3 regions of the Pseudonocardia sp. ICBG1034 genome follow, and region 1 is predicted to be linked to each of the others. Evidence: predicted binding sites of a transcription regulator. Region 1 holds the regulator's gene; each other region holds the start of a gene.

Region 1 (10,279 bases):
CGTCGTCGAGGAGCTGCGCGCCGCCGGACGCACCCCGGTGCTCGTCGGCGGCTCGGGTCTCTACGTGCAGGCCGTGCTGGACGAGCTGGAGTTCCCCGGCACCGACCCGGAGCTGCGCGCCGCGCTCGAGGCCGAGCTGGACCGCGACGGGTCCGGCGCGCTGCACGCCCGCCTCGCCGCGGTCGACCCGGTCGCCGCGGAGCAGGTGCTGCCCTCGAACGGGCGGCGGATCGTCCGCGCGCTCGAGGTGATCGCGCTGACCGGCCGACCGTTCCGGGCGACGCTGCCCGGCGCGGGCACCCCCCGCTACGACGCCGTGCTGCTCGGCGTGGACCGCGACGTCGCCGAGCTCGACGAGCGCGTCGCGCTGCGGGTGGACCGGATGCTCGACGACGGTCTGGTCGACGAGACCCGCGCCCTGCTCCGCCACGGGCTGGCGCAGGGCCGCACGGCGTCCCGCGCGCTGGGCTACCGGCAGGTGATCGAGGCCCTCGACCGCGACCCCGCCCACCCCGACCTCGCCGGTGTCCGGGAGGAGACGGTCCGGGCGACCCGGCGGTTCGTGCGCCGCCAGCGCTCCTGGTTCCGCCGCGACCGCCGCATCCACTGGCTCGACGGTGCCGACCCGGACCTGGTGGCCTCGGCGCGCGCGGTGCTCGCTCGTAGGCTGGTGGCATGACCGGCGGCATCGCGTTCAGCAAGGGGCACGGCACGCAGAACGACTTCGTGGTGCTGCCCGACCCGGACGCCGCGCTCGACCTCACCCCGGCGCGCGTCGCCGCGCTGTGCGACCGCCGCCGCGGCCTCGGCGCGGACGGGGTGCTGCGGGTCGTGCGCTGGGCGAAGCTCGCCGGGGAGCCCGGCGTCGGTGAGCCCGCCGACGGCGTCGAGTGGTTCATGGACTACCGCAACGCCGACGGGTCGCTCGCCGAGATGTGCGGCAACGGCCTGCGCGTGTTCGCCCGCTACCTGCACGAGCGCGGCTGGGCCACCGGCGGGCCGGTCGGCACCCGCAACGGGGTGCTCGACACCGCGGTCGGGCGGGACGGGGTCTCGGTCGGGCTCGGCACGGTCGGCGTCGGCCCGGCGTCGGTCGCCACCAGCGGCGACGCGCGTTTCGACGGCATCGCCCTCGACGTCGGCAACCCGCACCTGGCCTGCGTCACCGCGGCCGACCCGGACACCCTCGACCTGACCCGCGCGCCCTCGTTCGACCCGGCGCTGTTCCCGAACGGGGTGAACGTCGAGTTCCTGACCCCGCTGGACGGTCCCGCCGACGGCGGCCGGATCCGGATGCGGGTGCACGAGCGCGGCGTGGGGGAGACCCGTTCCTGCGGCACCGGGACCGTCGCCGCCGCCGTCGCCGCGCTGCGGCACGCCGGGCACTCCGCCGGCGACGTGCAGGTCACCGTCCCGGGCGGGCTGCTGCGGGTGACGGTGGAGGCGGGTACCGACGAACGGACCGGGCCCACGACGCTGCACGGCCCGGCCGTGCTGCTCGCGTCCGGGGAGCTGGACCGGGCGTGGTGGGACGCGCCCGCCTGAGCGTCGCGAATCCGGGCGGACACGGGCCCCGCGACGTGGGAGGATGGGGTCGAGATGACTGATGCCCACACGCACCCCTCCGTGACCCCCTCCGCGTCGAACCCGGTTCCGACGGGTGGCGAGCTCGACCTGGAGGAGCGCACGTCGTTGCGCCGGGTCCACGGGCTGTCCACCGAGCTCACCGACATCACCGAGGTCGAGTACCGCAAGCTCCAGCTGGAGCGGGTCGTGCTCGTCGGCGTCTGGACCGAGGGCACCGCCGAGCAGGCCGAGAACTCGATGACCGAGCTGGCCCGCCTCGCCGAGACCGCCGGTTCCGAGGTAATGGACGGCCTGGTCCAGCGCCGCTCCAGCCCGGACCCGGCCACGTTCATCGGCTCCGGCAAGGTCGAGGAACTGCTCGGAACCGTCCGCGCCACCGGCGCCGACACCGTCATCTGCGACGGCGAGCTGTCACCCGGCCAGCTCCGCCAGCTGGAGGAGCGGCTCAAGGTCAAGGTCATCGACCGGACCGCGCTGATCCTCGACATCTTCGCCCAGCACGCCCGTTCCCGGGACGGCAAGGCCCAGGTCGAGCTCGCGCAGCTGTCCTACCTGCTGCCGCGGCTGCGCGGCTGGGGTGAGGCGCTGTCCCGGCAGGTCGGTGGCCGCGCCGCGGGCGGTGTCGGTATCGGTGGCCGTGGCCCCGGTGAGACGAAGATCGAGCTGGACCGGCGCCGGATCCGCGCGCGCATGTCGAAGCTGCGCCGCGAGATCGGCGCGATGCGCCAGGTCCGCGAGACCCAGCGCGGCAGCCGTCGCCGCAACGAGATCCCGTCGGTCGCGATCGTCGGCTACACCAACGCGGGCAAGTCGAGCCTGCTCAACCAGCTCACCGACGCCGGCGTGCTGGTGCAGGACGCGCTGTTCGCGACGCTGGACCCGACCACCCGGAAGGCGCAGACGCCCGACGGGCACGAGTACACCCTCACCGACACCGTCGGGTTCGTGCGGCACCTGCCGCACCAGCTCGTCGAGGCGTTCCGCTCCACGCTGGAGGAGGCAGCCCGGGCCGACCTGCTGGTGCACGTCGTCGACGGGTCCGACCCGCTGCCCGACGACCAGATCGCCGCGGTCCGCCAGGTGCTCGTCGAGGTCGGTGAGGCTGCGGGCGACACGATGCCGCCCGAGCTGCTCGTGATCAACAAGACCGACGCGGCCGGTGACCTCGCGCTGGCCCGGCTGCGGCACGCCCAGCCGGACGCGGTGTTCGTCTCCGCGCACAGCGGTGACGGGATCCGCCGGCTCCGGGAGCGCATCGCCGAGCGACTGCCGCGCCCGGAGTACGAGGTCGACCTCCTGCTGCCCTACACCGAGGGTGCGCTGGTCGCCCGGCTGCACGACGACGGCGAGGTCCTCGCCGAGGAACACACCGCCGACGGCACCCGGATCCGGGCGCGGGTGAAGCCCGAGCTGGGCACCGCGGTGCTGCCGTTCGCGGTGGCGGGCTCGGCCCTGCCGACCGGGACCGGCACCGACCTGCCGGCGACGGCGGCGGGCCACTGAGCGTCCCACCGGCCGGGCGGCCGGGTCCCGGGACCGTGGCCCGCCGCCTGACCGCGGTCCTCTGCCTGGCCGGTGCGCTCACGGGTGCGGCCGCGCCGCCGCCCGGGGCGACCCCGGCCTGCTCGATCGACGACCCGCGGCTGGCGGAGCTGTCCGGGCTGGTCGCCGAGGGCCCGCCCGGCGCGGCCCCGCAGCGCTACCACGCCGTCGTCGACGGCGGCGGGACCGCGCGGGCGTTCACCCTGGATCCGGCCGGCTGTGCGGTCACCGGCACCCGGCAGGCCGACGTCCCGGTCACCGATGTCGAGGACCTCGGCCTCGGACCGGGCGGGGAGCTGTGGCTCGCCGACACCGGCGACAACGGGGCGCGGCGCGGGTCGGTCCGGCTCGTCGTGCTGCCCCCGGCCGGGCCGCCACGGGTGCACGACCTGGTCCACGCCGACGGTCCGCGCGACGTCGAGGCACTGCTGGTCGGCGACGACGGCGTGCCCCTGCTGGTCGACAAGACCACCGGGGCCGCCGGGGTGTACCGGCCCGCCGCGCCGCTGCGCGACGGCGGGGACCCCGTGGAGCTGCGCCGGGTGGCACAGGTGGTGCTGCCCTGGTCCGGCACCGGCGGCGGGCCGCTCGGGGCCGCCGGGTCGCGCACGGTCACCGGCGGCGGGCTCTCGCCGGCCGGGGCCGGCGGCGGGCGCGCCGCCGTGCTGCGGACCTACACCGACGCCTGGGTGTTCCCGCTGCCCGCCGGCGGACCGGCGACGGCCGACGCGCTGGTCGCGGCCCTGGGCGGGGCACCGCTGCCGGTGCCGTTGCCGGGGGAGGCGCAGGGTGAGGCGGTCGCCCCGGACGGCCGGGGCGCGCTGCACTCCGGGAGCGAGGCGCGGGGCCTGACCGCGGCGGCGGTCACGGTCGTCCCGGGCGCGGTGTCCGCGGCGACCGTTCCGCAGGCACCGGTCGTGCCTCAGCCCGCCGCGGTGCCGGAGTACCGCACGTACCCGTCGTGGCTGCCTGCCGCGGGCGGGGCCGCGGCGCTCGGGGCGCTGCTGGTCGCCGGCGCCGTCGCGATGTCCCTGCACGGACGGCGCCGCCGGTCCCGCTGATCGCGGGAGCGGGCGCCGTCCGAGGAGGTCAGAGGCGGCGCAGGACCGCCACGACGCGGCCCAGGATCGACGCGTCGTCACCCGGGATCGGGTCGTAGGCGTCGTTCGCGGGCATCAGCCAGATGTGCCCGTCCTTGCGGCGGAACGTCTTCACGGTCGCCTCGCCGTCGATCATCGCGGCCACGACCTCGCCCTGCTCGGCCACCGGCTGCTGGCGCACGACGACCCAGTCGCCGTCGGTGATCGCGGCGTCGACCATCGAGTCGCCCTTGACGTTGAGCAGGAACAGCGTGCCCTCGCCGACGATCTCGCGCGGCAGCGGGAACACGTCCTGCACGGCCTGCTCGGCCAGGATCGGGCCACCGGCGGCGATGTCGCCGATGAGCGGCACGAACGCCGGCGCCGGCCGCGCGGAACGCAGGTCGGCGGTGTCGGTGTCGGAGTCCGTCCCGTCGGTACCCGCGATCTGCTCCGGGCTGCGGACGTCGACCGCGCGGGTGCGGTTCGGGTCGCGCCGGAGGAAGCCCTTGCGCTCCAGGGTGCGGAGCTGGTGGTGCACCGACGAGGTGGACGTGAGGCCCACCGCGTCACCGATCTCGCGGACGCTGGGCGGGTAGCCGTACCGGTCCACCCAGTCCCGGATGACGGCCAGGACCTTCTTCTGCCGCGGGGTCAGGCCGCGGGTGTCGGCCGCGGGGTCGGGGAACTCCCGGACCTTCGCGGATCCCCGGTCCGCGGCGGTGCCGGTCACGCCGGGACCACCGTGTCCGGTGTCGTCCGCTGCCATCGCATTCGCCTCCTCGGGGTACTTACGGCGACGACCCTAGCCGCCACGGGCCCGTTCGCCAAACATGCGTTCGAAGTCGCCCGGGGCGTGTCGTGGATTCCGCCGGGCCGCAGTGGTACAACATCGCACAGGCGTTCGATCGAACACTGGTTCGATCGAACGCGGTCCGCGCCGCCGTCCGGCCGCGCGGGGGCGACCGGCAGCGGGAACGGCAGCGGGGGTGGCGATCGTGGGTGCGGCGGTCATCGGGGACGTGACGGTCATCGGGCGGGTCCCGGTACGCACCACGACCGGCGGGGTGCGGCCCGGCCGGGTGCCGGGCGTCGTGCGCCGTGCGGTGGCCGCGTCGGGTGTCCTGCTCGCCTCGGCGGCCGCGGTCGTCGGGCTCGGGGTGCTCGCCGACGTCGCGGTCGCCACCCACGGCCCGGCCGGGCCGCCCGCGGTCGGCGCACCACGCTGAGAACGTCCCCGGCACGGGCGACGACCTGCGGGAACGCGGTTGTTGTCGGTGCCGGGTGCTACACCGCTCGTACGCCCGTTCGACCGGGCTCGGGGAAGGGCCGGTCGGGAGCGGGGGAGACGAGACCGCCCGGGGGACGGGCGGTCCGACGGCAGGAGGAACCATGCGAGAGCTCGACGAGCGGATCCGCGACCACGGGGCGGTCGGCTGCCTGACCGGCGCCCCGGCGCCCGGCACCCCCACCTCGCGCGCCCGGCGCGCCGCCCGGGAGCGGGTGCGGGCCGCCGACGGTCTCGCCGGTGCGGCGGGTGCCGGCTCGTCGGCCGCTGCGCGCGCGGCCCACCGGTGGGCCGCCCACGGGGCGCGCGAGCGCGCACTGACCGAGTCGGTGGCCCGTCATCCCGCCGCCCGTTCCCGGCGCGCTCCGGTGTCCGGCGCCCCCGGGGCCGGTGTCCCGGTGTCCGGTCCCACCGGTGGTCCGAACCCCGCGGTCCGGACGCCCCGCTGCACCGCCGCGGGCCCGGCCCCGGCGGCGACGGCGACCCTGACGCGGCCCGCGCCGGCCGCGGCGCCGCCCCGTCCTCGGTCGGTGGCCGTGCCGGCACCGCGCACCGTCCGTCCGCCGTCCCGGCGCTGCCTGGTCCCGGCCCGCCCGCGTCCGGCCCGCAGCCGCGCCCGCGGGCGCCTGGAACGGTTCCTCGCGGGGGTCGCGGCCCTGCTGTGTGCGACGACCGCGGTGGTGGCGCTCGGGCTGCTGGGCGACGCGGCGGCGGGCTGGAACGCCCCCGCGGCCGCCGTGCCGTCGGTCGGCGCCGTGCGTTGACATCGGCGGCGCCGCGCGGCGCGACGCCGCACCCCGTGGTGCGCACGGCCGTGCGCTGCGGGGCGGTCCGAGGTGGTGACGGTGCGGAGCGACGGACGCCGCGTCGGCGTCGCATCGGGTGACGGCTGCGTGGGGTGGCGCGCGGATGTCGGGACGTGGTCGCCGGGATGTCGCCGGAGGAGTCGGCGACGTGCCGCCGGGCGCGTCCGCAGGGCGTGTCCCCGCATCGGGTGGCCGCCGGTCGCGGTCCCTCCGGCGCGACGGACGGCGCCGCCCGCGACGTTCCTCGGCGCCACCAGCGCCGATGCCCCGCTCCATGATCGTCGGCGACGGACCGGTCGCGGAACGTGGTGTGCGAGGCTCGGTTCCCGATCGGGCGAAGCTCGGCGTGGCACCGGGCCCGGGATGGCGTACCCCTAGATGTAGGGGTTACATTGGTGTCGTTCCGCCACTGGTTGGGGGGACGGATCGCTGCGGAGAGTTTCCGGAACGTCACGGAAGAGGGGTGTGAGCGTCCATGCGCTGCCCGTTCTGCCGACACCCGGACTCCCGCGTGATCGACTCCCGGACCGCCGACGACGGGACCTGCACCCGCCGGCGCCGGTCCTGCACCTCGTGCGGACGACGGTTCACCACGGTCGAGGAGGCCGTGCTCGCCGTCGTCAAGCGCAGCGGGGTGACCGAGCCCTTCAGCCGGCAGAAGGTCGTCGGCGGGGTTCGGCGGGCGTGCCAGGGCCGGCCGGTCGACGAGGACGACCTGCAACAGCTCGCCCACCGGGTCGAGGAGACGGTGCGGGCGCGCGGGGCGGCGGAGCTTCCCAGCCACGAGGTCGGGCTGGCGATCCTCGGGCCGCTGCGTGAGCTCGACGAGGTCGCGTACCTGCGGTTCGCGAGTGTCTATCGGTCCTTCTCCTCCATCGAGGACTTCGAGAAGGAGATCGCCGACCTGCGTTCGGCGGCTGCCGGGGAAGCAGCCGACGACGAGGCCGGTCACCACCCGGACGGCTGAGCGGCGCGTCGTCGTCGCCGGTCGTACCGGGAAGAGAGCCGTCCGCGCACCCCAGCGTGCGGGCGGAGAAGCGTCGGATGTGCGGAGGCAGTTCATGACCGAGACCGTCGGGGGCCCGACGACAGACACCGGTGAGAGCGCGGCGGCCAAGCCGTCGCGTGGCCGCGGGAAGACCGGCGCCAAGCGCGCGCCCGGCCTGACCGTGCAGCGTGTCTTCACCACCGAAGGGGTCCACCCCTACGAGGAGGTGGAGTGGGAGCGCCGCGACGTCGTCATGACGAACTGGCGCGACGGCACCGTCAACTTCGAGCAGCGCGGCGTCGAGTTCCCGCGCAGCTGGTCGGTCAACGCCACCAACATCGTCACCAGCAAGTACTTCCGCGGCGCGGTGGGCTCGGACACCCGTGAGTCCAGCCTCAAGCAGCTCGTCGAGCGGGTCGTCGGCACCTACAAGCGGGCCGGTCTCGAGCACGGCTACTTCGCCACCGAGGGCGACGCCGAGATCTTCGACCACGAGCTGACCTGGATGCTGATCCACCAGGTGTTCAGCTTCAACTCGCCGGTGTGGTTCAACGTCGGGACCGCCAGCCCGCAGCAGGTCAGCGCCTGCTTCATCCTCTCGGTCGACGACACCATGGAGTCGATCCTGAACTGGTACCGCGAGGAGGGCCTGATCTTCAAGGGCGGCTCCGGTGCCGGCCTGAACCTCTCGCGCATCCGCTCGTCGAAGGAGCTGCTGTCCTCCGGCGGCACCGCCTCGGGCCCGGTCTCGTTCATGCGCGGTGCCGACGCCTCCGCGGGCACCATCAAGTCCGGCGGAGCCACGCGGCGCGCGGCGAAGATGGTCGTCCTCGACGTCGACCACCCCGACATCGAGGAGTTCGTCGAGACCAAGGCCAAGGAGGAGGCCAAGGTCCGCGTCCTGCGCGACGCCGGCTTCGACATGGACCTGGGCGGCTCCGACATCACCTCGGTGCAGTACCAGAACGCCAACAACTCCGTCCGCGTCACCGACGAGTTCATGCGCGCCGTCGAGGGGGGCACCGACTTCGGTCTGCGTGCCCGCATGACCGGTGAGGTCATCGAGCGCGTCGACGCCCGCAAGCTGTTCCGCGGCATCGCCGAGGCGGCCTGGAACTGCGCCGACCCCGGCATCCAGTACGACGGCACGATCAACGACTGGCACACCACCCCGGAGTCGGGGCGCATCAGCGCGTCGAACCCGTGCTCGGAGTACATGCACCTGGACAACTCCAGCTGCAACCTGGCGTCGCTGAACCTGCTGAAGTTCCTCGACTCCGACGACCGGTTCGACGCCCGGACCTTCGCCAAGGCCGTCGAGCTGATCATCACCGCGATGGACATCTCGATCTGCTTCGCGGACTTCCCGACCGAGCCGATCGCCGACACCACCCGGAAGTTCCGCCAGCTGGGCATCGGCTACGCCAACCTCGGCGCGCTGCTCATGGCGACCGGCCACGCGTACGACTCCGAGGGCGGCCGCGCGCTCGCCGGGTCCATCACCTCGCTGATGACCGGTGCCGCGTACAAGCGCTCCGCCGAGCTCGCCGGCGTCGTCGGCCCGTACGAGGGCTACGCCCGCAACGCCGAGTCCCACCAGCGCGTCATCCGCAAGCACGCCGCGGAGAACGACCGCATCCGCACCTTCGCCTCCAGCACCCCGGTGCAGAAGCTCGCCACCGAGGTCTGGAAGCAGTGCCAGGACATCGGGCAGGTCAACGGCTGGCGCAACGCGCAGGCGTCGGTGCTGGCCCCGACCGGCACGATCGGCCTGATGATGGACTGCGACACGACCGGCATCGAGCCGGACCTGGCGCTGGTCAAGTTCAAGAAGCTGGTCGGCGGCGGCTCCATGCAGATCGTCAACCAGTCGGTGCGCCGCGCCCTGGACAACCTCGGCTACCAGGCCGAGCAGGCCGAGGCGATCGTCGAGTACGTCGCCGAGCACGGCCACGTGGTCGACGCCCCGGGCATGAAGCCCGAGCACTACGAGGTGTTCGACTGCGCCATGGGCGACCGGACGATCGCCCCGATGGGCCACGTCCGCATGATGGCCGCGGCGCAGCCGTTCCTGTCCGGCGCCATCTCCAAGACGGTCAACATGCCCGAGCGGGCGAGCGTCGAGGACGTCGAGCGGATCTACCTCGAGGGGTGGCGCCTCGGTCTCAAGGCCCTGGCGATCTACCGCGACAACTGCAAGGTCGGCCAGCCGCTGTCCGCGGGCAAGGGCGGCGACAAGAAGGCCGACGCCGAGCCGGAGAAGCACGTCGTCGTCGAGCAGCGGCCGGTCCGCAAGCGGCTGCCGAAGAAGCGGCCCAGCGAGACCGTGTCGTTCACCGTCGGTGGCGCCGAGGGCTACCTCACCGCCGGCAGCTACCCCGACGACGGCCTCGGCGAGATCTTCGTCAAGCTCGGCAAGCAGGGCTCGACCCTGGCCGGCGTGATGGACGCCTTCTCGATGTCGATCTCGGTGGGCCTGCAGTACGGCATCCCGCTGGAGTTCTACGTCTCGAAGTTCTCCAACCTGCGCTTCGAGCCTGCCGGGATGACCGACGACCCGGACGTCCGGATCGCGACCTCGGTGCTGGACTACCTGTTCCGCCGCCTGGCGCTGGACCACCTGCCGTACGAGAAGCGCGCCCAGCTGGGCATCTTCTCCTCCGACGAGCGGTCCGCCCAGGTCGAGAACGACTACGGCACCGGCGAGAAGCTCGACATGGAGGAGTTCCGCTCCTCCGTGCCGACGACCGAGGAGCGCAAGGAGGCCGGTGTCGAGCCGGCGCCGGTCGAGGTCGGCAGCTCCACCGAGCTGCTCGAGCTGCGTCTGGGCAAGGCCGCCGACGCACCGCTGTGCATGACCTGCGGGACGAAGATGCGCCCCGCCGGGTCCTGCTACCTCTGCGAGGGCTGCGGCTCCACCAGCGGCTGCAGCTGACCGACACCGCACCGCGCCGGGGCGGCTCCGACACCGGAGCCGCCCCGGCGCGTG
Region 2 (10,279 bases), 930 kb from region 1:
GGTGATCGGCGCGGGTGCCTGGGTCAGCGGGTCGAACCCGCCGCCGGTCTTCGGGAACGCGATGACCTCGCGGATCGAGTCGACGCCGGCGAGCAGCGCGGTGATCCGGTCCCAGCCGAACGCGATCCCGCCGTGCGGCGGCGGGCCGAACGAGAAGGCGTCGAGCAGGAAGCCGAACTTCTCCTGGGCCTCCTCCGCGGACAGGCCCATGATCTCGAAGACCCGCTTCTGCACGTCGGCCGAGTGGATACGGATCGAGCCGCCGCCGATCTCGTTGCCGTTGCAGACGATGTCGTAGGCGTAGGCCAGGGCGTTGCCCGGGTCCTTCTCGAAGGTGTCGATCCACTCCGGGGTCGGGGAGGTGAACGCATGGTGCAGCGCGGTCCACGCACCGCCGCCGACGGCGACGTCGTCGGTGTCGGCGGCCGACTCGAACAGCGGCGCGTCGACGATCCAGACGAACGACCAGGCCGAGGAGTCGATCGCACCGGTCCGCCGGGCGATCTCGCCACGGGCCGCGCCCAGCAGTGCACGGGCCTCGGAGGGCTTGCCGGCGGCGAAGAAGATGCAGTCGCCGGGGTTCGCGCCGACGGCCTCGGCCAGGCCGGACCGCTCGGCCTCGGACAGGTTCTTGACCACGGGGCCGCGCTCGTCGACCTGCCCGTCCTCACCGATCAGGACGTAGGCCAGGCCGCGGGCGCCGCGCTGCTTGGCCCACTCCTGCCAGCCGTCGAGCACCTTGCGGGGCTGCGACGCACCGCCCGGCATGACGACGGCGCCGACGTAGGGGTTCTGGAAGACCCGGAACCCGGTGCCCGCGAAGTACGACGTGAGCTCGGTGAGCTCGATGTCGAAGCGCAGGTCGGGCTTGTCCGAGCCGTAGCGGGCCATCGCCTCGGCGTAGGGCATCCGGCGGATCGGGGTCTCGATCTCGTACCCGACGAGGCGCCACAGCGCGGTGAGGACCTTCTCGGCGAGTGCGATGACGTCGTCCTGCTCGACGAAGCTCATCTCGATGTCGAGCTGGGTGAACTCCGGCTGGCGGTCGGCGCGGAAGTCCTCGTCGCGGTAGCAGCGCGCGATCTGGTAGTACCGCTCCAGCCCGCCGACCATGAGCAGCTGCTTGAACAGCTGCGGGCTCTGCGGCAGCGCGTACCAGGAGCCGGGGCGCAGCCGCGCCGGGACGACGAAGTCGCGCGCGCCCTCGGGGGTGGAGCGGGTCAGGGTCGGCGTCTCGACCTCGATGAAGTCCTCCGCAGCCAGCACGTCGCGGGCGGCCTTGTTCACGTCGCTGCGCAGCTTCATCGCCGCGGCGGGCCCGGAACGACGCAGGTCGAGGTAGCGGTGGGAGAGCCGGATCTCCTCGCCGACGCCGGTGTGCTCGTCGATCGGGAACGGCAGCGGCGCCGACTCCGACAGGACGGTCAGCTCGGTGACCGTGACCTCGATGTCGCCGGTCGGCAGGTCGGAGTTCTCGTTGCCCGCGGGCCGGCGGACGACCTCGCCGACGACCTGGATGCAGAACTCGGAGCGCAGCCGGTGGGCACGCTCGGCCATCTCGCCCTCGCGGAACACGACCTGGGCCGATCCGGAGCGGTCCCTCAGGTCGATGAAGATCACGCCGCCGTGATCGCGGCGGCGGGCCACCCATCCGGCGAGGGTCACGGTCTGGCCGGCGTTCTCGGCACGCAGCGTGCCGACGAGGTGGGTTCGCATCACGGCGGTCAAGGCTATCGGCACCCCCCGGGCCGTCTGCCACCAGGTTTCCGGCGGGTTCTCACAGCAGGCTCAGCTGCCCGTCCCCGGGCTCCGCAGCCCGCGGCGACGCGACCGGCTGCCGGGTCCACCCCGGGTCGCGCGGGTTCGGCTCGGGCCGGTCCAGGCCGTGCCGGGCCAGCAGCGGGACGACCCGCCGGGCCAGGGCCCCGCGGTAGTCCCGGGTGGCGTACGTCCCGCCGCGGTAGAGCCGCTCGTAGCGCGGCAACAGCGCGGGGTGGGTGCGCCCCAGCCAGGCCAGGAACCACTCCCGGGTCCCGGGACGCAGGTGCAGCGCGAGCACCGTGGCCCGGCTCGCCCCGGCGGCGGCGATCTCCGCCAGCAGGGCGTCGAGGGCCTCGGTGGAGTCGGTCAGCCACGGCAGCACCGGGGCCACCATGACCCCGCAGGGCAGGCCGGCGTCGGTGATCCGGCGGACGAGGTCGAGGCGGGCGCGCGGACCGGGGGTGCCCGGCTCCAGGTGCGACTGCAGCTCACGGTCCAGCAGCGCGATCGACACCCCGGTGCCGACGCGGACGTCGGCGTTCGCGGCCGCGAGCTGCGGCAGGTCCCGGCCCAGCACGGTGCCCTTGGTCAGGATGGAGAACGGCGTGCCGGAGCGGGCCAGCGCGGTGATCACCCCGGGCATCAGCCGGTAGCGGCCCTCCGCCCGCTGGTAGGGGTCGGTGTTGGTGCCCATCGCGACGTGCTCGCGCCGCCACGACGGCCGGGCCAGCTCCCGTTCCAGCACCCGCGCCACGTTCACCTTGACCACGATCTGGGAGTCGAAGTCCGCGCCCGCGTCGAGGTCGAGGTAGGTGTGGGTGTTGCGGGCGAAGCAGTTGTGGCTGACCACCCCGGCGGCGACGAAGTCCCCCGTGCCGGTGGTGATGTCGACCATCGGGCGGAGGGTGCCGGTGTCGCGGACCGCCACGACCCGCGGCGCTCCCCCCGGCGGCTCCTCGACGCGGGCGCCGCCGACGTCCCGCACCCGGGCCACGGCCGGGTCGGTCACCGCGACCAGCCGCAGCTGCTCGGCGACCCCGCCCAGCACCCGCAGCGCCCGCACCCCGGGCCGGGCCGACGGCTCGGAGGCCACGCGGAACCCGAGCCGGCGCAGCGCGTCGACGCAGGCCCGGGTGAGCTCCTCGTCGCCGGGCACGATCCGCAGCACACCGGCGGAGACCTCACCGCAGGCGTCGACGATCCCGCCGACGAACCCGGCCGTCCAGCCGCGGGCGGGCCGCTGCGGCCAGGCCGCCGGCGACGGGGCGGGCGCCGCGATCATCCCGGCGGCCACGGGCGCCGGCCGTGCGGTCAGCAGGTGGTGGGCGCGGGCGAGCGCCTCCAGCTCGACCCAGGCGGTCGGGAACGGCTCGGCCCGCACCCGGCCGCGCACCGCGTCGGCCCGGACCAGCCCGCACAGCCAGCCCTCGGCGTATCCGTCGGGCCGGGCCCCGCCCGGGACCGCGGCCGCACCGGGCCCGACCAGCGCCGTCCCCGGGCTCAGGTGCGGCCGGTCCGCGGAGGCCCGGCAGCGCCCCGGTCGCACGTGCGCCCAGCCGGAGGTGGTGAGGAAGCGGTGCTCGGCGGAGGTGACGAGCCGCGTGCCGTCGTCGAGGGTCACCTCCTGGGCGCGGCGCCGCGTCGACCAGCGCGCGAGCACCGGGGTGCGGACGAAGCGGCGCCGACCGCCGCCGTCGGTGACGGTGCCGACCACCTCGTCGCCCGGGCGCAGCTCCCCGATCGGCCGCGACCGGCCGTCGGCGGTGAGTACCGGGGTCTCCGGGACGAGGCAGTAGGTGCACGCGTGCGAGCAGCCGCGGTAGGGGTTGACCGTCCAGCCGAACGGCACCGGTGACGACGACGGCACCCGGTTCAGCACCGAGCGCGCCTCGACCTCGTGGAACACCGTGTCCGCGAACCCCGGCGTGCGCACCGAGCGCAGCAACCCCCGCATCCCCGGCAGCGCCGTCGCGTTCCCGACACCGTCCGCCCCGACCTGCTGTCCGTCCCATCGCACCGAGTCAGTCGAACACAAGTTCGAACGTCGGACAACCGGTCGTCGCCGGGCGGTCGCGTCCGGGCGAACGGCACCCCGCAGGTCGAAGATCGTTTGCAAGGATGCGGACGTGCCCCCGCCCCCGCCCGTCCCGCGCGACCCGTCCGCCCCCGACGGCGGGCGGCCCGCCGCCCCGCGGACGGGTGGGCGGCGGCGCGCCGAGGACCGGCCCCCGGGCGCCTCGGGCGGGCACCGGCCCCCGGGTGGCGAACCGGCGCGGCACCGGGCCCGCCACGCTCCGGCCCCGCGGCGTCCGGCCCCCGTGGAGGACCGCCCCGGGCCCGCACCGGCGCGCGGCGCGGCGGCGGACCCCGCCGACGGCGCCGAGACCGGTCCCATCCCCCACCCCGGGCACCCGGGCGGCTGGGGCGACTGCCCCGGCCAGGCCGACCTCGGCGCCACACCCGGCCCGGCGGCGCCGCCCGCCCCCGGCCGGGGACACGGGCAGGGACACACGCCGGGACACGGGCACGGACACGGGCACGGCGCCGCGTCCCCGGCCGGGCGACGGGTGCGCAGACTGCTGGTCGCGCTGCTCGTGCCGTGCGTGCTCGCGACGCTCGCCGGGGTGGCCCTGCTGTGGCCGGGTGCGACCCCGGTCCCGGAGATCCCACCCACCCAGCAGGTGCACGGGACCGTCACCGCGGTGCAGGTCGCGGACTGCTCCCCCGGCGCCGGGGACCGTCGCTGCACCGGGGTGACGGTCGCGCTGTCCGACGGGCCGCGCGCCGGGCGGGACCTGGTGCAGCTGGTGCCGAACGAGCCGTCGACGCCGCGGTTCGCGGTGGGCGACCCGGTCACGCTGTCCTGGTCGGGCGCGAACCCCGACGACGCGGGCTCCTACCAGCTCGTGGACTTCCAGCGCGGCGCTCCGCTGGGGTGGCTGGCGGCGGCGTTCGCGCTGGCCGTCGTGGTGCTCGGGCGGCTGCGCGGGTTCGCGGCCCTGGTCAGCCTGGCGCTGAGCTTCGTGATCCTCCTGTGGTTCGTGCTGCCGGCGATCCTGTCCGGCGGCTCCCCGCTCGCGGTCGCCGTCACCGGCGCCTGCCTGATCATGTTCGTGGTGCTGTACCTGACCCACGGGTTCACCGCGCGGACCTCCTGCGCGGTGCTCGGCACGCTGGCCTCGCTCGCCCTGATCGGGGTGCTGGGCTACCTGTTCACCGTCACCTCGCGGCTCACCGGGCTCGACGACACCACCGCCACCCTGATCGGCACGCTCGGCCCCGGGGTGCCGGTCGACCCGCGCGGCCTGGTGCTGGCCGGACTGGTGATCGGCGCGCTCGGGGCGCTCGACGACGTCACCGTCACCCAGGCCTCCGCGGTGTGGGAGCTGGGCGCGGCGAACCCCGAGCTGGGTGTGCGCGAGCTGTTCGCGGCCGGAATGCGGATCGGGCGCGACCACGTCGCGTCCGCGGTGAACACCCTGGTGCTGGCCTACGCCGGCGCCGCGCTCCCGCTGCTGCTGCTGTTCACGGTGGCGGCGGGCGGCGTGACCCAGGTGCTCACCAGCCAGGACGTGGCGACCGAGATCGTGCGGACCCTGGTGGGCAGCGTCGGGCTGGTCGCCGCCGTCCCGGTGACGACCGGGCTGGCCGCACTCGTCGTCGGCCGGCGCTGAGTCCGGTCCGGCGACCTACCCGGCGGGCTGGAGCACGAAGTCGTAGCGGGCCTCGTACCAGGGCACCTCGCTGTGCCCACCGTCCGGCGTCGGGCCGGGCTCGCGGCGGGTGAAGCCGACGACGAGCTCGCGCCTGACCCCGAACACGACGTCGGAGTCGAGGAACTCGGTGCCCTCCCGGAACAGGTGGGTGATCAGCGGCTCGTAGCCGGGCACGGCCAGCAGGAAGTGGATGTGCGCGGGCCGCATCGGGCTGATGTCGGTGCGCGAGACGAGGTCGCCGACGGGGCCGTCCATCGGGATGGCGTAGCCGAGCGGGGCGATGGTGCGCAGGCAGTAGCCGCCGTCGTCGCCGGTGGTGTACTTCGCGCGCAGCCGGGCCTCGTCGACGTCGAGCTGGGCCTCGTAGGTGCCGTCGGCGTCGGACTGCCAGACGTCGAGGACCGCTCCGGTCACCGGGGTGCCGTCGAGCGCGCGGACGCTGCCGTGCACGAACAGCGGGTCGCCGGGCAGCCCGTCGGACATGTCCTCGCCGGAGGCCTTCTCCGGGGATCCGTCGATGTGGAACGGGCCCAGCACCGTCGCCGGGGTGGCGGCCGGGTCGAGCCGGTGGTTCTGCTGGACGACGAGCATGGACAGCCCCAGCACGTCGGAGGCGAGGATGAACTCCTCGCGCTTGTCGTCGGAGATCTGCCCGGTGGCCGTCAGCCAGCGCACCGCGGCCATCCACTCGTCCTCGGTGAGACGTGTCTCGCGGGCGAAGTCGTGCAGGTGACGCACCAGGGCGGTCATCAGCTCGGCGGTGCGCGGGTCGTGCGCGGTCGCCCAGCGCGCGACGGCGGCGTCGGTGATCGTGTCCTCGGTGACGGTGGTGGGCTGCGTCATCGCAGGTCTCCCTCGGGCTGGTACGGGTCGGGGTCGACGGACCGGTTGTGCAGGTCCACGGACAGGAAGATGTCGTTGGCGACGGGATGGCGCAGCTCCTCGGCGAGCTGGCCGATCAGGCCCGCGGTGCGGGCGAGCAGGGCGAAGCCGCGCAGCAGCTCCAGCGGCAGGCCGAGGTCGGCCAGCGCGGCGCCGCAGACGCCGGCGCCGTTGAGCGGCAGCGTCCGGCCCAGCACCTGCGGGTGCACCCGGCCGATCGCGGCGAACAGGCTCAGGTGCGGGCCGGTCAGCCCCTCCTGCGCGGCGATGGCGAACAGTCGAGGGGTGCGGGGGTCGCCGTCCTTGTGGACGTGGTGGCCGAGGCCGGGCACGAACCGCTTCGCGGCCCGCTGCGCGGTGACGACGTCGAGGGCGACGGCGTCCCAGCCGTCGTCGGTGGTGGGGCGGTCGGCGGGCAGGTGGTCGTGCAGGAACCGGCCGCAGTCCTCGGTGACGCCGAGGAAGCGCGACCCGCCGCCGAGCAGCCCGGCGGCGAGTGCGCCCTGCACCGAGTCCGGCGCGGACAGGTGGGTGAGCCGGGTGACGATCGCGGTCGGGGTGAACCCGTGGTCGGCCAGCGCGGCGAGGACGGCCTCGAACACCCGGGTCTCACCGGGGGTGGGGCGGCGCTGGGTGGCGAGCCAGAACGCGAGCTCGCCGAACCCGACCTCCCCCATGACGTCGTCGGCGAGGTCGTGGCCGAGCAGGGTGATGGCGTCCTTCGACGAGGCGCCCAGGGCGGTGGGGTAGGTCATGAGTCGAGCCACTTCCGCAGGTCGGCGCCGTGCTCGTCGAGCCGCGGCGGAGGGAGCCGGTAGACGGCCGGGGTGGCGGAGAACCGGACCGGGTGCCGGGTGGTGGGCACCGCGCGGTCCCCCTCCCCGACCGTGACGACGGGGTCGAGCCCGAAGCGCTCGGCCATCGCGAACCCACCGTCGATGGTCTGGATCGGCCCGGACGGCACGCCGGCGGCGGTGAGCAGCTCGAACCACTCGACGGCCCCCCGGGTCGCGAGGCGCTCCTCCAGCAGCGGGCGCAGCTCCTCCCGGTTCACCGTGCGGTCGGCGTTGCGGGCGAAGCGGGGGTCGTCGGCGAGGCCGGGCACGTCGAGCACGCCGCAGAGCTTGCGGAACTGGGCGTCGTTGCCGGCGGCCACGATGAGGTCGTCGTCGGCGGTGGGCATCGGCTCGTAGGGGAAGACCGAGGGGTGGGCGTTGCCCATCCGGTAGGGCACCGTCCCGCCGGCGACCCAGGCGGAGCTGTGGTTGACCAGCCCGGTCAGCGCGGAGGACAGCAGGTTGACCTCGACGTGCTGGCCGGCGCCGGTGCGGTCGCGGTGGCGCAGCGCGGCCAGGATCCCGATCGCGGCGTGGTTGCCCGCCATCACGTCGAACACCGAGATCCCGGCCCGGTACGGCGGCCCGTCCGGGTCGCCGGTGAGGCTCATCAGCCCGGACATCGCCTGCACCATGAGGTCGTAGCCGGGGACGTGCGCGCCCGCACCGGAGCCGAACCCGGAGATCGAGGCGTAGACGACACCGGGGTTGTCGGCGGCGACGGAGGCGTGGTCCAGCCCGAAGCGGGCCATCCCGCCGGGCCGCAGGTTCTCGATGACGACGTCGGCGCGGCGGGCGAGCTCGCGGGCCGCGGCGAGGTCGCCGGGGTCGCGCAGGTCGAGCGCGATCGACCGCTTCCCCCGGTTGATGCCGAGGTAGTAGGTGGCCTCGCCGTCGCGCTCGGGCGGGGTCCAGGTGCGGGTGTCGTCGCCCGCCGGTCCCTCGACCTTGACGACGTCGGCGCCCATGTCCGCCAGCAGCATCGTCGCGTACGGCCCGGCCAGGATCCGGGAGAAGTCGGCGACGAGTACGCCGTCGAGCGGCCCGCCGGTTCCGGGTTCCGCCATCGGTGTCCCTCCGAAGTGATCGCTGTGCGGACGAGTGTCCGCCAGACGATCGTGGCCCCGGGCGCGGGCGGCGGTCAAGCCGTGGCCGACACCGTCACGTGCGGCGCGGAGGCGAGCCTGGCGAAGTCGGCGCTGATGTCGCCCGCGGCCTGCAGCAGCAGCGGCAGATGGTGTTCGAGCAGGGTCTCCAGCGAGGTCTCCGCGGCGTGGCAGTTGACGTTGACCCCGGCGACGACCCGGCCCTCGCCGTCGCGCAGCGGGGCGGCGACCGAGCGGATGCCCGGGGCGAGCTGCTCGTCGGTCAGCGCCCAGCCGCGGGCTCGGACCTCGCGCAGCTCGGCGTCGCGCTCGGCGGGCGCCGGGGCGTGCCGCGGGGTCAGCCCGGAGCGCGACGGCTCGGCCAGCACCCGTTCCAGCTCCTCGGGGGCCAGCGCGGCGAGCTGCACCTTCCCCAGCGACGTCGACGCGGCCGGGAACCGCGTCCCGATCTGCACCGACAGCGCGACGATCTTGGGCACCGCGACCCGCGCGACGTAGACGATGTCACTGCCGTCGAGCTGGGCGATGGAGCACGACTCGTGGGTCCGCGCGACGAGGCGCTCCAGGTGCGGCCGGGCGACGTCCCACAGCCCGGTCGAACGGACGTAGGCGACGCCCAGGTCCAGCACCCGCGGGGTGAGGGCGTAGCCGCGCTCGCCGGAGCGGACGTAGCCGAGCTCGGTGAGGGTGAGCAGCACCCGGCGCACGGTCGGGCGGGCGAGCCCGGTCGCGCCGGCCAGGTCGGCGAGGGTCATCTCCGCCCGGCCGGGCCGGAAGGCGGTGATCACCTCGAGACCGCGGGCGAGCGCCTCGATGAAGTCCGGGCCGGTCCCGTCGCGTGGCATGGGCCCACGGTAGCCGGACACCCCCGCGACCCGGCCGTTGACAGCACAAGGAGGGTGCGCGACAGTGGCCGCCGTCCGTGCGATGTCCGCACAGCGGACGCTTGTCCGCAGAACTGAGGGGTGCGTCGATGAGCGTCGTCTTCCGCAACGGGACCGTCCTGACCGTGGACGCGGGCCGGACGGTCCTGTCCGGCCACGACGTCCTGGTGACCGGTGACCGGATCGCCGCGGTCGGGGTCGGCCTGGAGGTGCCCGCGGGCACCGAGGAGGTCGACGCGACCGGCGGGATCGTGATGCCGGGCATGGTCGACACCCACCGGCACATGTGGCAGACCTCGCTGCGCGGGTACGGCGCCGACTGGACGCTCACCCAGTACTTCGTCTGGAACTACCTGGAGTGGGGCAGGATCTTCCGCCCGGAGGACATCCACGCGGGGAACCTGCTCGCCGCGCTGGAGGCCCTCGACGCGGGCGTGACCACCACCGTCGACTGGTCGCACGGCCTGCAGACCCCGCAGCACGCCGACGCCGCCGTCGACGCCCTGACCGCCACCGCGGGCCGGTTCGTGCTCGCCTACGGCAACATCCACGACGCCCCCGCGAACTGGACCGCCGACCCCGGGTTCCGCGAGTTCGTGTCGCGGCGCATCACCCCCGGCGACGACATGCTCGGCTTCCAGCTCGCCTTCGACGTCACCGGTGACCCCGCGTTCCCCGAGCGCCCCGCGTTCGAGGTGGCCCGCGAGCTCGGCGTCGGCGTCACCACGCACGCCGGGGTGTGGGGCGCGACCAACGACGACGGCGTCCGGCTGATGCACGAGCACGGCTTCGCCGGGCCGGACACCGTCTACGTGCACGCCGCGACCCTGTCCGCCGACTCCTACCACCGGATCGCCGCGACCGGCGGCTCGGTGTCGGTGTCCACCGAGAGCGAGCAGAGCGCCGGTCAGGGCTACCCGCCCACCTGGGCGCTGCGCGAGCACGGGATCCCGGTGTCGCTGTCGATGGACACCTCGATGTGGTGGAGCGCGGACCTGTTCTCGGCGATGCGCACCACGCTGGGCGCCGACCGGTCCCGCGAGCACCTGGAGGCACACGCGCGCGGGGACACCGTCACCCACTCGTCGCTGCGG
Region 3 (10,279 bases), 1.6 Mb from region 1:
CCGCCCCACGGCGCCGCCGGCCCATCCCCCGGGGCTGGGCGACCGACACCCCAGAAACCTGGGACACCCGTTCCGAGCAGCACGGATGTCGCCACCTCCCCAGTTCTGACGATGGAGATCATCGACGGGGCTCCGGACACTCGGGAGGTGCCCGCTGCCGCCCCGGCGCGCGTCCGTGAACGCCTCACCGCCCTCGCGGCGGCCGGCCTGGACGCGCCCACCTTCGGACTGACCGCACTGGACCTGCTGCGGTCCTCGCTGCCGTTCTCGGCGGCCTGTCTGGCCACCGTCGACCCGGCGACCGAGCTCGTCACCGGCGTGGTCAAGGCCGACCTCACCGACGAGCACGACGACCTCTGGGCCCGCCACGAGTACGAGGTCGTCGACCTCTACAACTCCTTCGACGTGTTCCGCAGGCCCGGCGGAGTGACCACGGCGCTCGCCGAGACCGACGGGGACCTGAGCCGGCTGCGTCGCTTCGACGAGTTCTTCTCCCCCGTCTACGGCTTCGGTGACGAGCTGCGCTTCACCGCGGCCGCCGACGGCGCACACTGGGGCTTCGTCGCCCTGTTCCGCGACGACGGGCGCGGCTTCAGCCCCGCCGAGCAGGAGTACGCCGCCGACGTCGGACGGCTGTTCGGCCGCGGGATGCGGGCCGGGCTCGTCGCGGGTGCGGTCGCCGACGGCCCCGGCGGCGCGGACGGCCCGGCGGTGCTCGTCGTCGGGCGGGACGGCGCGGTCACCCACGGCGGAGCCGGCGTCGCCGAGCGGCTGGCCGACCTCGGCGGGGACACCGACGGGGCGCTCCCGTTCCCGCTGCTCGGGCTGATCCGGGCGGCCCGCCGCTACGCCGCCGGGCACCTGGTGCAGCTGCCGCGGACCCGGCTGCGAACACGCTCCGGGCACTGGGTGGTGGCGCACGCGTCGCCGCTGGCCGGGCCGGACGGGGCCTCGGGGCAGGTCGTCGTGACGATCGAGGAGGCCCGCCCGCCGGAGATCGTCCCGCTGGTCACCGCGGCGTTCGGGCTGACCCCGCGTGAGCGCGACGTCGTCGGCCTGGTGCTGCGCGGCGCGGACACCGCGGAGATCGCCCGCGTCCTGCACCTGTCCGCGTGGACCGTGCAGGACCACCTCAAGTCGGTGTTCGCGAAGGTCGGGGTCCGCAGCAGGCGCGAGCTCACCGCCCGGGTCTACTTCGACCAGTACGCCCCGCGGCTGCAGGTCGGGGCGGGGCTCACGCCCTCCGGCTGGTTCGCCGGTACCGCCTGAGGCCGCCTCAGGTGTGCTCGCGCAGGAACGCGATGTCGCGGGCCTGTCCCTCGGCCGGGGTCTCGACAACGACCGGTGCCCCCGCCGCCGCGACGACGGCGGCCAGCTCGTCCGGCGGGATCGTCCCGTCGTCGATGTTGGCGTGCCGGTCGCGGGCGGAGTCGAACGCGTCGCGCGAGTTGTTCAGGTGGATCAGGTCGATCCGCCCGGTGATCCCCCGGACCCGCTCGACGATCCCGGCCAGCTCCTCGCCGCCGGCGAAGGCGTGGCAGGTGTCCAGGCAGAACCCGACGCCGAACTCGCCCACCGCGTCCCACAGCCGGCCCAGCGCGTCGAAGCGGCGGGCCATGGCGTTGTCCCCGCCCGCGGTGTTCTCGATCAGGACGGGCACGTCGAAGCCGTGCTCCCCGGCCTGGCGCTCGACGAACTTGCGCCAGTTGTCGATCCCGACGGCCGGGTCGTCGTCCTTCGTGACGTGGCCGCCGTGCACGACCAGGCCGAACGCGCCGACCTCGGCGGCCCCGGCCAGGTGCTGCTGCACGATCTTGCGGCTCGGGATGCGGATCCGGTTGTTCGTGGACGCGACGTTCGCGGTGTAGGGCGCGTGCACCACCACCGCGACGTCCGACGCGGCCAGCTCCGCCGCCCGTGGGTGCGGCGGCGGCTTCTTCCAGCCCTGCGGGTCGGACAGGAACAGCTGGATCACCTCGGCGCCGACCTCGGCGGCCGCGGCCAGAGGGTCCTCGGCGTCGCGGACGTGTGCTCCGATCTGCATACGGGCACGGTAGCGAGGACCCCCGACAGCCGTGGGCCGCCGGTCGGCCGTCGGTGACGGCGTCGAGCGGCTCGCCGAGGACGGGGCCGGTGTCGGCGACGAACGACAGCCGTCCGTCGGCCGGCGTCTCCGCGGGCACGGCCCGAACCCGTCCCGGCGATCCGGGGAACCGCGTACCCGCAGGTCGGGGCCGGAACGGCCGTTGCTAGCCTGTACCGGCATCCCCGCAGCTCCCGCGCATCCGCCGGAAACTGTCGGGGTGCACTGAGAACCTCCTGTCACGGCCGTCCGGGCCGTGACCGTTTCGAGTCCATAGGAGGTGAGTGGTTCTCATGCGTCATTACGAGGTCATGGTCATCCTCGACGGCGGCCTGGACGAGCGCACTGTGCAGCCGTCCCTGGAGCAGTTCCTCACCGTCGTGAAGAACGACGGCGGATCGGTCGAGAAGATCGAGGTCTGGGGCAAGCGCCGCCTGGCCTACGAGATCAAGAAGCAGGGCGAGGCCATCTACGCGGTCCTCGACATCACCGCTGAGCCGGCCACCGTCACCGAGCTGGACCGCCAGCTGGGTCTGAACGAGTCCGTGCTGCGCACCAAGGTCCTGCGCAAGGACGTCACCCGCACGCCGGCGCCCGCCGCCGGCTGATTGGAGCCGTCATGGCCGGCGAGACCGTCATCACCGTCGTGGGCAACCTGACGGCGGATCCCGAGCTGCGGTTCACCCCGTCCGGCGCCGCGGTCGCCAACTTCACCGTGGCGTCCACCCCGCGCACCTTCGACCGCCAGTCCGGCGAGTGGAAGGACGGCGAGGCGCTCTTCCTGCGCTGCAACATCTGGCGCCAGGCGGCGGAGAACGTCGCCGAGTCCCTGACCCGCGGCGCGCGCGTCGTGGTCCAGGGTCGCCTGCGCCAGCGGTCGTTCGAGACCAAGGAAGGCGAGAAGCGCACCGTCGTGGAGATGGAGGTCGACGAGGTCGGCCCGTCCCTGCGCTACGCGACCGCCAAGGTCAACAAGGTCAACCGGGGCGGAGGTTCCGGTGGCTTCGGTGGCGGCGGCGGTGGCTACGACGGCGGCGGTGGCGGTGGCGCCCGACAGGGCGGCGGTTCCGGCGGTGGAGGCAACTCCGGCGGCGGCTATGACGACCCCTGGGGTTCGGCCCCGCCCGCGGGCAGTGGCGCCGCGTCCGACGACGAGCCCCCCTTCTGATCCACGTACCTCTCCGCCCGTGACGGGCGGAGGACGATCTCCAGGAGCACCACCATGGCCAAGGCCATCGTGCGCAAGCCGAAGAAGAAGGTCTGCGCTTTCTGCAAGGACAAGGCCCAGCTGATCGACTACAAGGACACCGGTCTGCTGCGGAAGTTCATCTCCGACCGCGGCAAGATCCGTGCCCGTCGGGTCTCCGGCAACTGCCGGCAGCACCAGCGGGACGTCGCCGTCGCGGTGAAGAACTCCCGTGAGGTCGCCCTGCTGCCGTACACCTCGACCGCTCGCTGAGGAAGGGGAGACACATGAAGCTCATCCTCAACGCCGACGTCCCGAACCTGGGTGCCCCGGGTGACATCGTCGAGGTCAAGGACGGCTACGGCCGCAACTACCTGCTGCCGCGCAAGCTCGCGGTCGTCGCCACCCGTGGCGCGGAGAAGCAGGTCGAGCAGATCCGCCGGGCCCAGAAGTCCCGCGAGATCCGCGACCTGGGCCACGCCCAGCAGGTCGACTCGCAGCTGCGCAACATCAACGTGACCGTCCCGGCCAAGGCCGGCGACACCGGCCGTCTGTTCGGCTCGATCACGCCGGCCCAGGTCGTCGACGCCGTCAAGGCGGCCGGCGGCCCGCTGCTGGACAAGCGCAGCATCGACGTCCCGGGTCACCTCAAGACCCTGGGCAAGCACCAGGTGCAGGTCCGCCTGCACCCGGAGGTCACCACCGAGCTGCCGATCGCGGTCGTCGCGAGCTGAGCGGCCCGGTGGTCGTTCGACCACCGAGCGTGAACAGGGCGGTGTCCGGAGCCATGTGCTCCGGACACCGCCCTTTCGCGTGTCCGGGCCGGGCCGGCCGGGCGTCGTGCACACGGTGCGCAGTCCCGGATGGACGATCGACACCGATCGGACGACCCCGCACCGGATGTCTTGTCACGCAGCCGACACGCCGTGCGGTGACGATCCACTCGTCGGGCGGGCCTGTGGACGCGCCGGGCGGCGAGCGGTCCGCCGGGCGCTCCGACACGCCCGTACGCGGTGTGCGACGACACGCCAGAGCAAAGTTGTCCACAGCTGTGAGTATGGCTCTGACCTGCGCAGACGGTCCGTTCCGCTCCCTTGTCCCCAGGTTGTCCCCAGCACGGTCCCGGGACGGGCGGCATCCGTGCACAGTTCATCCCCAGTTCGATCACCAGGCCGGTTCGCCACGGGCCCGCGGCCGACCTACTGTCGGCCGTACCGGTACGCGAGCGCCTTGCTCCCCGGGCCGCGCCCGCCGCGGTCCGTCGGGCACCGCGCCGGCCGGCAGATCACCGACGACGGTCGCGGGTGGCAGCACGTACCACTCGCGCGTCGAACGTGCGTTCGGTACTGTGTCCACCGGGGGTGACGCTGCGTATGGCTCTGACGGACGATCGTCCCGGCAACAAGCCCCGTGCGGTCCGTGACGGCGAGAAGGCCTCCGGACCCGGTGAGGGCGCCACGTTCGACCGTCAGCCCCCGCAGGACCTCACGGCCGAGCAGTCGGTGCTCGGCGGCATGCTGCTGAGCAAGGACGCGATCGCCGACGTCGTGGAGGTCCTGCAGCCGGAGGACTTCTACCGGCCCGCCCACCAGACCGTCTACGAGACGATCCTGGACCTCTACAGCCGTGGCGAGCCCGCGGACGCGGTGACCGTCTCGGCGGAGCTGCAGCGGCGCGGTGAGCTCGTCCGCCTCGGCGGCGCGCCCTACCTGCACACCCTCATCGCGACCGTGCCCACCGCGGCGAACGCGGCGTACTACGCCGAGATCGTCGGCGAGAAGGCGGTCCTGCGGCGGCTGGTCGAGGCCGGCACCCGGATCGTGCAGCTCGGCTACCACGGTGCCGACGGCGGCGACGTCGACGACGCGGTGGACCGGGCCCAGGCCGCGGTCTACGAGGTCACCGAGCGCACCACCACCGAGGACTACACGGTGCTGGAGGAGCTCCTCCAGCCCACGATGGACGAGATCGACGCGATCGCCTCCCGGGGCGGCCAGTCCACGGGTGTGCCGACCGGCTTCGCCGACCTCGACCAGGTCACCAACGGTCTGCACCCGGGCCAGATGGTCGTCGTCGCGGCCCGGCCGGGTCTGGGCAAGTCGACCCTGGGTCTGGACTTCGCCCGCTCCTGCTCCATCAAGAACGGCATGACCAGCGCGTTCTTCTCGCTGGAGATGAGCAAGTCCGAGATCGTCATGCGTCTGCTGTCCGCGGAGGCCCGGATCCGGCTGGCCGACATGCGCGCCGGCCGGATGTCGGACGAGGACTGGACGCGGATGGCGCGGCGGATGTCGGAGATCTCCGAGGCGCCGCTCTACATCGACGACTCGCCGAACCTGACGCTGATGGAGATCCGGGCCAAGGCGCGCCGGATGAAGCAGCGCTACGACCTGAAGCTGATCATCCTGGACTACCTGCAGCTGATGACCTCGGGCCGCAAGGTCGAGTCCCGTCAGCAGGAGGTCTCGGAGTTCTCCCGGCAGATCAAGCTGCTGGCCAAGGAACTCGAGGTCCCTGTGGTGGCGATGAGCCAGCTGAACCGTGGTCCCGAGCAGCGCACCGACAAGCGGCCGATGCTGTCCGACCTGCGTGAGTCCGGCTCGATCGAGCAGGACGCGGACATGGTGGTGCTGCTGCACCGCCCCGACGCGTTCGAGCAGGACGACCCGCGCGCTGGTGAGGCCGACCTGATCCTGGCCAAGCACCGTAACGGCCCGACCACGACGATCACCGTCGCCCACCAGCTGCACTACAGCCGGTTCTCCGACCTCGCCCACGGCTGAGGCCGCCGGTCGCGCGCCACGGCCACGCCGTCCGTCCGGGGCGGCACCGGTCGCTGTGCGGCGCCGGTCCGGGGCGGCACCGCGCGGTGCGGGGTGCCGGGTCAGGCGATTCCGGGGTGCGCCTGCGGTCCGGTGGTGGCCGCGACGGCCAGGGCGAGTCCGGCGACGAGGATCCCCGCGACGACGATCGGCACGCTCACCAGTACGGCACCGAGCAGCAGCACGACCAGTGCGGTCCCCAGCAGTACCGTCGGGAACGGGCCGGAGCCGTGCACGGTGCGCCGGTCGCGGGCGAACCCGGCGAGCAGCCGTCCGCCGTGGCGGGCCGGGGCGTGCAGTGCGGCGTTCAGTGCGGAGAACCGGCGGACCAGTCGCGGGTCGGTCAGCCGCAGCTGCACCTCGATCTCGTGCAGTCGACGGTTCTCGCGCTCGCTCAGCACCTCGGCAACCCCTCGTGTCCACGTCCCGGCGGACACGGTCGTGCCGCCGTCCGGCGCGGGGCGTCGTCGGTCCGGCCTGGTACCGACGTTACGTGACCGATTCGTGATCTGGCCGACCGGGCCGACCGGCTCACATGCGCCCGTCCTCACACCGGGGACGGCGCCCGGGGTCACCAGAGGGAGACGCGGTCCCGGCGGGGGCCCGCGGGGGCCCCGAGGCGGGCGGTCAGCGCGGCCCAGGAGCGTGCCGTGCCCGGTGTCCGGGCCGGCCGGGGGCGGAGCCAGCGGACCGCGAGGTCCGGGTCGTCCGGGTGGACGTCGAAGCGTTCCCGGCGCGGGAGCCGGGTGGCGCTGCGCAGCTCGACGACGGTCCCGCTCGCGACGGACTGGACGCCGTAGAGGCAGCCCGGCGGGACGAGCAGTCGCTGCGGGCCCTCGAGCAGCGCGACGGCGAGCCGGCCGAAGGTGTCGGCGTCCGGCCGGGCGTCGATGACGACGGCGTAACCGCTGCCGCGGGGGACGCCGAGCAGCACCGCGTCGCCGGGATGGCCGAACAGGCCGAGCACGGCGTCGCGGGCCGGGCGGCGCCGTCGTCGCACGGTGAAGGCGGTGAGGTCCGGGCCGGACGTGTCGGCGACGGTCGGGTCGAGCAGCAGCGCGCCGGGCACCACGGTCCGTACGACGTCCACTCGACCTCCCTCGGGTCCGGTCACCGCGTGCGACGGGCGCGCGGTGGGCTGCGGTTGGGGTACCGGAGACGACAACGAGCGGCCCCGGTCCTGGTGACGCTGCGCGAGCCCACGTTGCTCCGATCGGGCTCACAGCGGGCTTTCAGCCCCCGTATCTACTATCCGACCTAGTACTGATGCGACGAAGGGGTGGCGCATGACCGACGACCCGACGCCGGGTACCCGGTGCCGTTCCTGTGGCGGTGCCGCGGGCACGGTCGTGCTCGACCTGGGCGAGCAGCCGCCGTGGGACCGGATGCCCGCGCGGGACGCCCCGCTGCCCGACGCGGCGGCCCCGCTGCGCATGTGGTTGTGCGCCGGCTGCGGTCTCGCCCAGCTGCAGACCGATGCCGCGGTGGCCGAGGAGCTGCACGGTGTCGAACCGCGGGCGATGGCCGACCAGAGCGACCGCTCGGTCGGCCGGCTCGCCCGCGCCGGGCTGGTCCGCCCGGGCGGCCGGGTCGCGGAGTTCGGCAGCCCGCACGGCGGCTCGTGGCTCCCGCGGCTGACCGGGCGCGGCATGACCGCGCTCGACACGGACACGGTGTCCGCGGCCGGGCGGGCCGACCTCGTCGTCGACTTCTACGGGCTGCTGCACGAGCCCGACCAGGCCGATGCGCTCGCCCGGCGGGTCGCGCTGCTCGCACCCGGCGGCACGCTCGCGCTCCAGCTGCTGTCGCTGGGCACCGTGCTGCGTGACGGCCAGTGGTTCGACCTGCGCCACGGCCACTACGGCTACTGGTCGCTGCCCGCCCTGGACACCGCACTGCGCCGGCACGGACTGGGCGTGCACCGGGCGTGGTGGTACCCGCTGTCCGGCGGGACCGTGCTGGTCACCGCCCGGGCCGGCGCCGAGCCCGACGCCGGGACCCGCCGCCTCGTCGACGAGGAACGCGCCCTCGCCGTCACCGAGCCGTCCGGGTTCGCCCGGCTGCAGGCGGCCGCCGACGACACCCACCTGCTGCGCGACTGGCTGGTCGCCGAGCGGGCGGCGGGACGCACCGTCGCCGCCTACGGCGCGGCATCCCGCGCGGTGCCCCTGGTGTGCCGCGCCGGGCTGGACGCGTCGCTGCTGGCCGCCGTCGGGGACGCCTCGCCGGCCAAGCAGGGCCACCGGATGCCGGGCAGCGACGTGCCCGTCGTGTCCCCCGACGAGCTCGTCGGCCTGCGCCCGGACCGTGTCCTGCTGTTCCTTCCCGAGCTCCTCGACGAGGTCCGCGCCGCGCTGCCCCGGGTGGAGGCCGCGGGTGGGCGCTGGGTGGTGCTCGGCCCGGGACCGCGTGCGGTGGAGCCCGTGCACGCACTGTCCGGCTGCTGATCCGACGGCCCACCGACCGGGGGAGCATGGGGGGTTGCGGTTACCCTCGGGTCCGGGAGGCAACATGCGTGGTCGACTCGGCGAGCTCGAGGCCGCCGTGATGGACGTGCTGTGGGGCGACGCGGGTCCGTGCCGGGTGCGTGACGTCCGCGCCCGCCTGGCCCCGGCCCGTCCGCTGGCGTACACGACCGTCATGACGGTGCTCGACAACCTGCACCGCAAGGGCTGGGTGCAGCGCGAGCTGGACGGTCGCGCCTACCTCTACACGCCGGCCGCGAGCCGCGAGGAGGAGACCGCGCGCGCCCTGCGCGACCTGCTCGACGGCCCCGGCGACACCGAGGCCGTGCTCCTGCACTTCGCGCGCTCGGTGTCCGAGCGCGAGTCCGCCGTGCTGCTCGCCGCCCTCTCGGGCCCCGACCGCGGCTGACGCCGCCGCCCGGGCCACCGTGGTCGGGGAGCGCCGACCCGGAGGCGGTCAGGCCGCCCGGTCGCGGTGCGACCGGGACCGCAGCCATGCCGGACGCCGGCTCGCCGGGGCGGGGACGTCGCCGTCGCGCTCGGCGGTGCGGGTGATGTTGCGGACCATCCCGCCGAAGACGATCCCGTGGAACGGCGCGACCGACCACCAGTACAGGTAGCCGGGGAGGCCGTGCGGGATGAACACCGCCCGCTGGTGGTAGGTCGACCCGCCCGGACGCGGGCGCACCGACATCTCCAGCCAGGCCCGGCCGGGCACCTTCATCTCCGCGCGCAGCCGCAGCAGCCCCTCCTCGGGGTCGCGGTCGCTGCCGGCCGGGCGGGCCCCGCCGGGCTCGACCATCCGCTCCACCCGCCACCAGTCCAGCGCGTCGCCGGTGCGCAGGTCGTGCGGGTCGCGACGGCCGCGGGACAGCCCGACGCCGCCGACCGCGCGGTCCATCCAGCCGCGCACCGACCAGGCCAGCGGGAACGAGTACCAGCCACGCTCCCCGCCGATGCCCTCGACGACCGTCCACAGCCGTTCGGGGGTGGCGGCGCAGGCCTGCTCGCGCTCGTCGAGGTAGACGTCGCCGCCGGCCCACTCCGGATCGCTGGGCAGCGGGTCGGACGGCACGTTCGCCACGGTCGCGCCCGACCAGCGGGTCTCGACCTCGCCGTCGGTGATGCGGGACAGGGCCAGCTCGACGGCGCGGTCGTAGCCGATCAGCCCGCCCGGCGGGTCGGGGATGCGGTCCTTGATGTCGTCCTCGGAGCAGACGACCTCGTGCACCAGGGACTCGATCAGCGGCTTCGCGATCGACTTCGGGACGGGCGTGACGACATTGATCCAGTGCGCGGACAGCGACGGCGACAGCACCGGCACCGGCAGCACCCGGCGCCGGGACAGGCCGGCGACGCGGGCGTAGCGCTGCATCATCTCGTAGTAGGTGAGGACCTCGGGGCCGCCGATGTCGAAGGTCCGGTTCAGCTCGGCGGCCGGCGCGTCGATCTCCGCGACCCGGATCAGGTAGCGCAGCACGTCGCGCACCGCGATCGGCTGGATCCGGTTGTGCACCCAGCGCGGGGTGACCATCAGCGGGAGCCGCTGGGTCAGGTAGCGCAGCATCTCGAAGCTGGCCGAGCCGGAGCCGAGGATCACCGCGGCCTGCAGCACGACCGTCGGCACCCCGGAGCGCAGCAGGGTCTCCCCCACCTCCACCCGCGACGCCAGGTGGGCCGAGAGCTTCCCCGCTCCGGTGTCCGGGTGCAGACCACCCAGGTA

The links. The regulator LexA, encoded in region 1, represses DNA repair genes until DNA is damaged. The targets are predictions, from matches to a motif close to CGAACACGTGTTCG.
Region 2: KPF22_RS14100 (intein-containing Rv2578c family radical SAM protein) is a predicted target of LexA. The motif match lies at 3,788-3,801, and genes of this name have one in related genera.
Region 3: dnaB (replicative DNA helicase) is a predicted target of LexA. The motif match lies at 4,599-4,612, and genes of this name have one in related genera.

The regions. Positions count from the first base shown of each region.
Region 1 is NZ_JAHLEK010000015.1:1,751,709-1,761,987, forward strand. Features, by position in the region: gene miaA (tRNA (adenosine(37)-N6)-dimethylallyltransferase MiaA) at 1-679, shown strand, start outside; gene dapF (diaminopimelate epimerase) at 676-1,545, shown strand; gene hflX (GTPase HflX) at 1,600-3,090, shown strand; gene KPF22_RS09755 (hypothetical protein) at 3,126-4,190, shown strand; gene lexA (transcriptional repressor LexA) at 4,219-4,977, opposite strand; gene KPF22_RS09765 (hypothetical protein) at 5,207-5,437, shown strand; gene KPF22_RS09770 (hypothetical protein) at 5,601-6,260, shown strand; gene nrdR (transcriptional regulator NrdR) at 6,778-7,269, shown strand; gene KPF22_RS09780 (vitamin B12-dependent ribonucleotide reductase) at 7,364-10,225, shown strand.
Region 2 is NZ_JAHLEK010000015.1:2,683,056-2,693,334, reverse strand. Features, by position in the region: gene aspS (aspartate--tRNA ligase) at 1-1,719, opposite strand, end outside; gene KPF22_RS14100 (intein-containing Rv2578c family radical SAM protein) at 1,778-3,778, opposite strand; gene KPF22_RS14095 (YibE/F family protein) at 3,888-5,435, shown strand; gene KPF22_RS14090 (dioxygenase) at 5,451-6,320, opposite strand; gene KPF22_RS14085 (citryl-CoA lyase) at 6,317-7,114, opposite strand; gene KPF22_RS14080 (CaiB/BaiF CoA-transferase family protein) at 7,111-8,262, opposite strand; gene KPF22_RS14075 (IclR family transcriptional regulator C-terminal domain-containing protein) at 8,337-9,146, opposite strand; gene KPF22_RS14070 (amidohydrolase family protein) at 9,275-10,279, shown strand, end outside.
Region 3 is NZ_JAHLEK010000015.1:118,962-129,240, forward strand. Features, by position in the region: gene KPF22_RS02110 (helix-turn-helix transcriptional regulator) at 148-1,269, shown strand; gene KPF22_RS02115 (deoxyribonuclease IV) at 1,277-2,044, opposite strand; gene rpsF (30S ribosomal protein S6) at 2,377-2,691, shown strand; gene KPF22_RS02125 (single-stranded DNA-binding protein) at 2,703-3,251, shown strand; gene rpsR (30S ribosomal protein S18) at 3,306-3,542, shown strand; gene rplI (50S ribosomal protein L9) at 3,557-4,003, shown strand; gene dnaB (replicative DNA helicase) at 4,643-6,052, shown strand; gene KPF22_RS02145 (DUF3040 domain-containing protein) at 6,154-6,492, opposite strand; gene KPF22_RS02150 (dTDP-4-dehydrorhamnose 3,5-epimerase family protein) at 6,663-7,181, opposite strand; gene KPF22_RS02155 (class I SAM-dependent methyltransferase) at 7,378-8,538, shown strand; gene KPF22_RS02160 (BlaI/MecI/CopY family transcriptional regulator) at 8,603-8,965, shown strand; gene KPF22_RS02165 (SDR family oxidoreductase) at 9,014-10,279, opposite strand, start outside.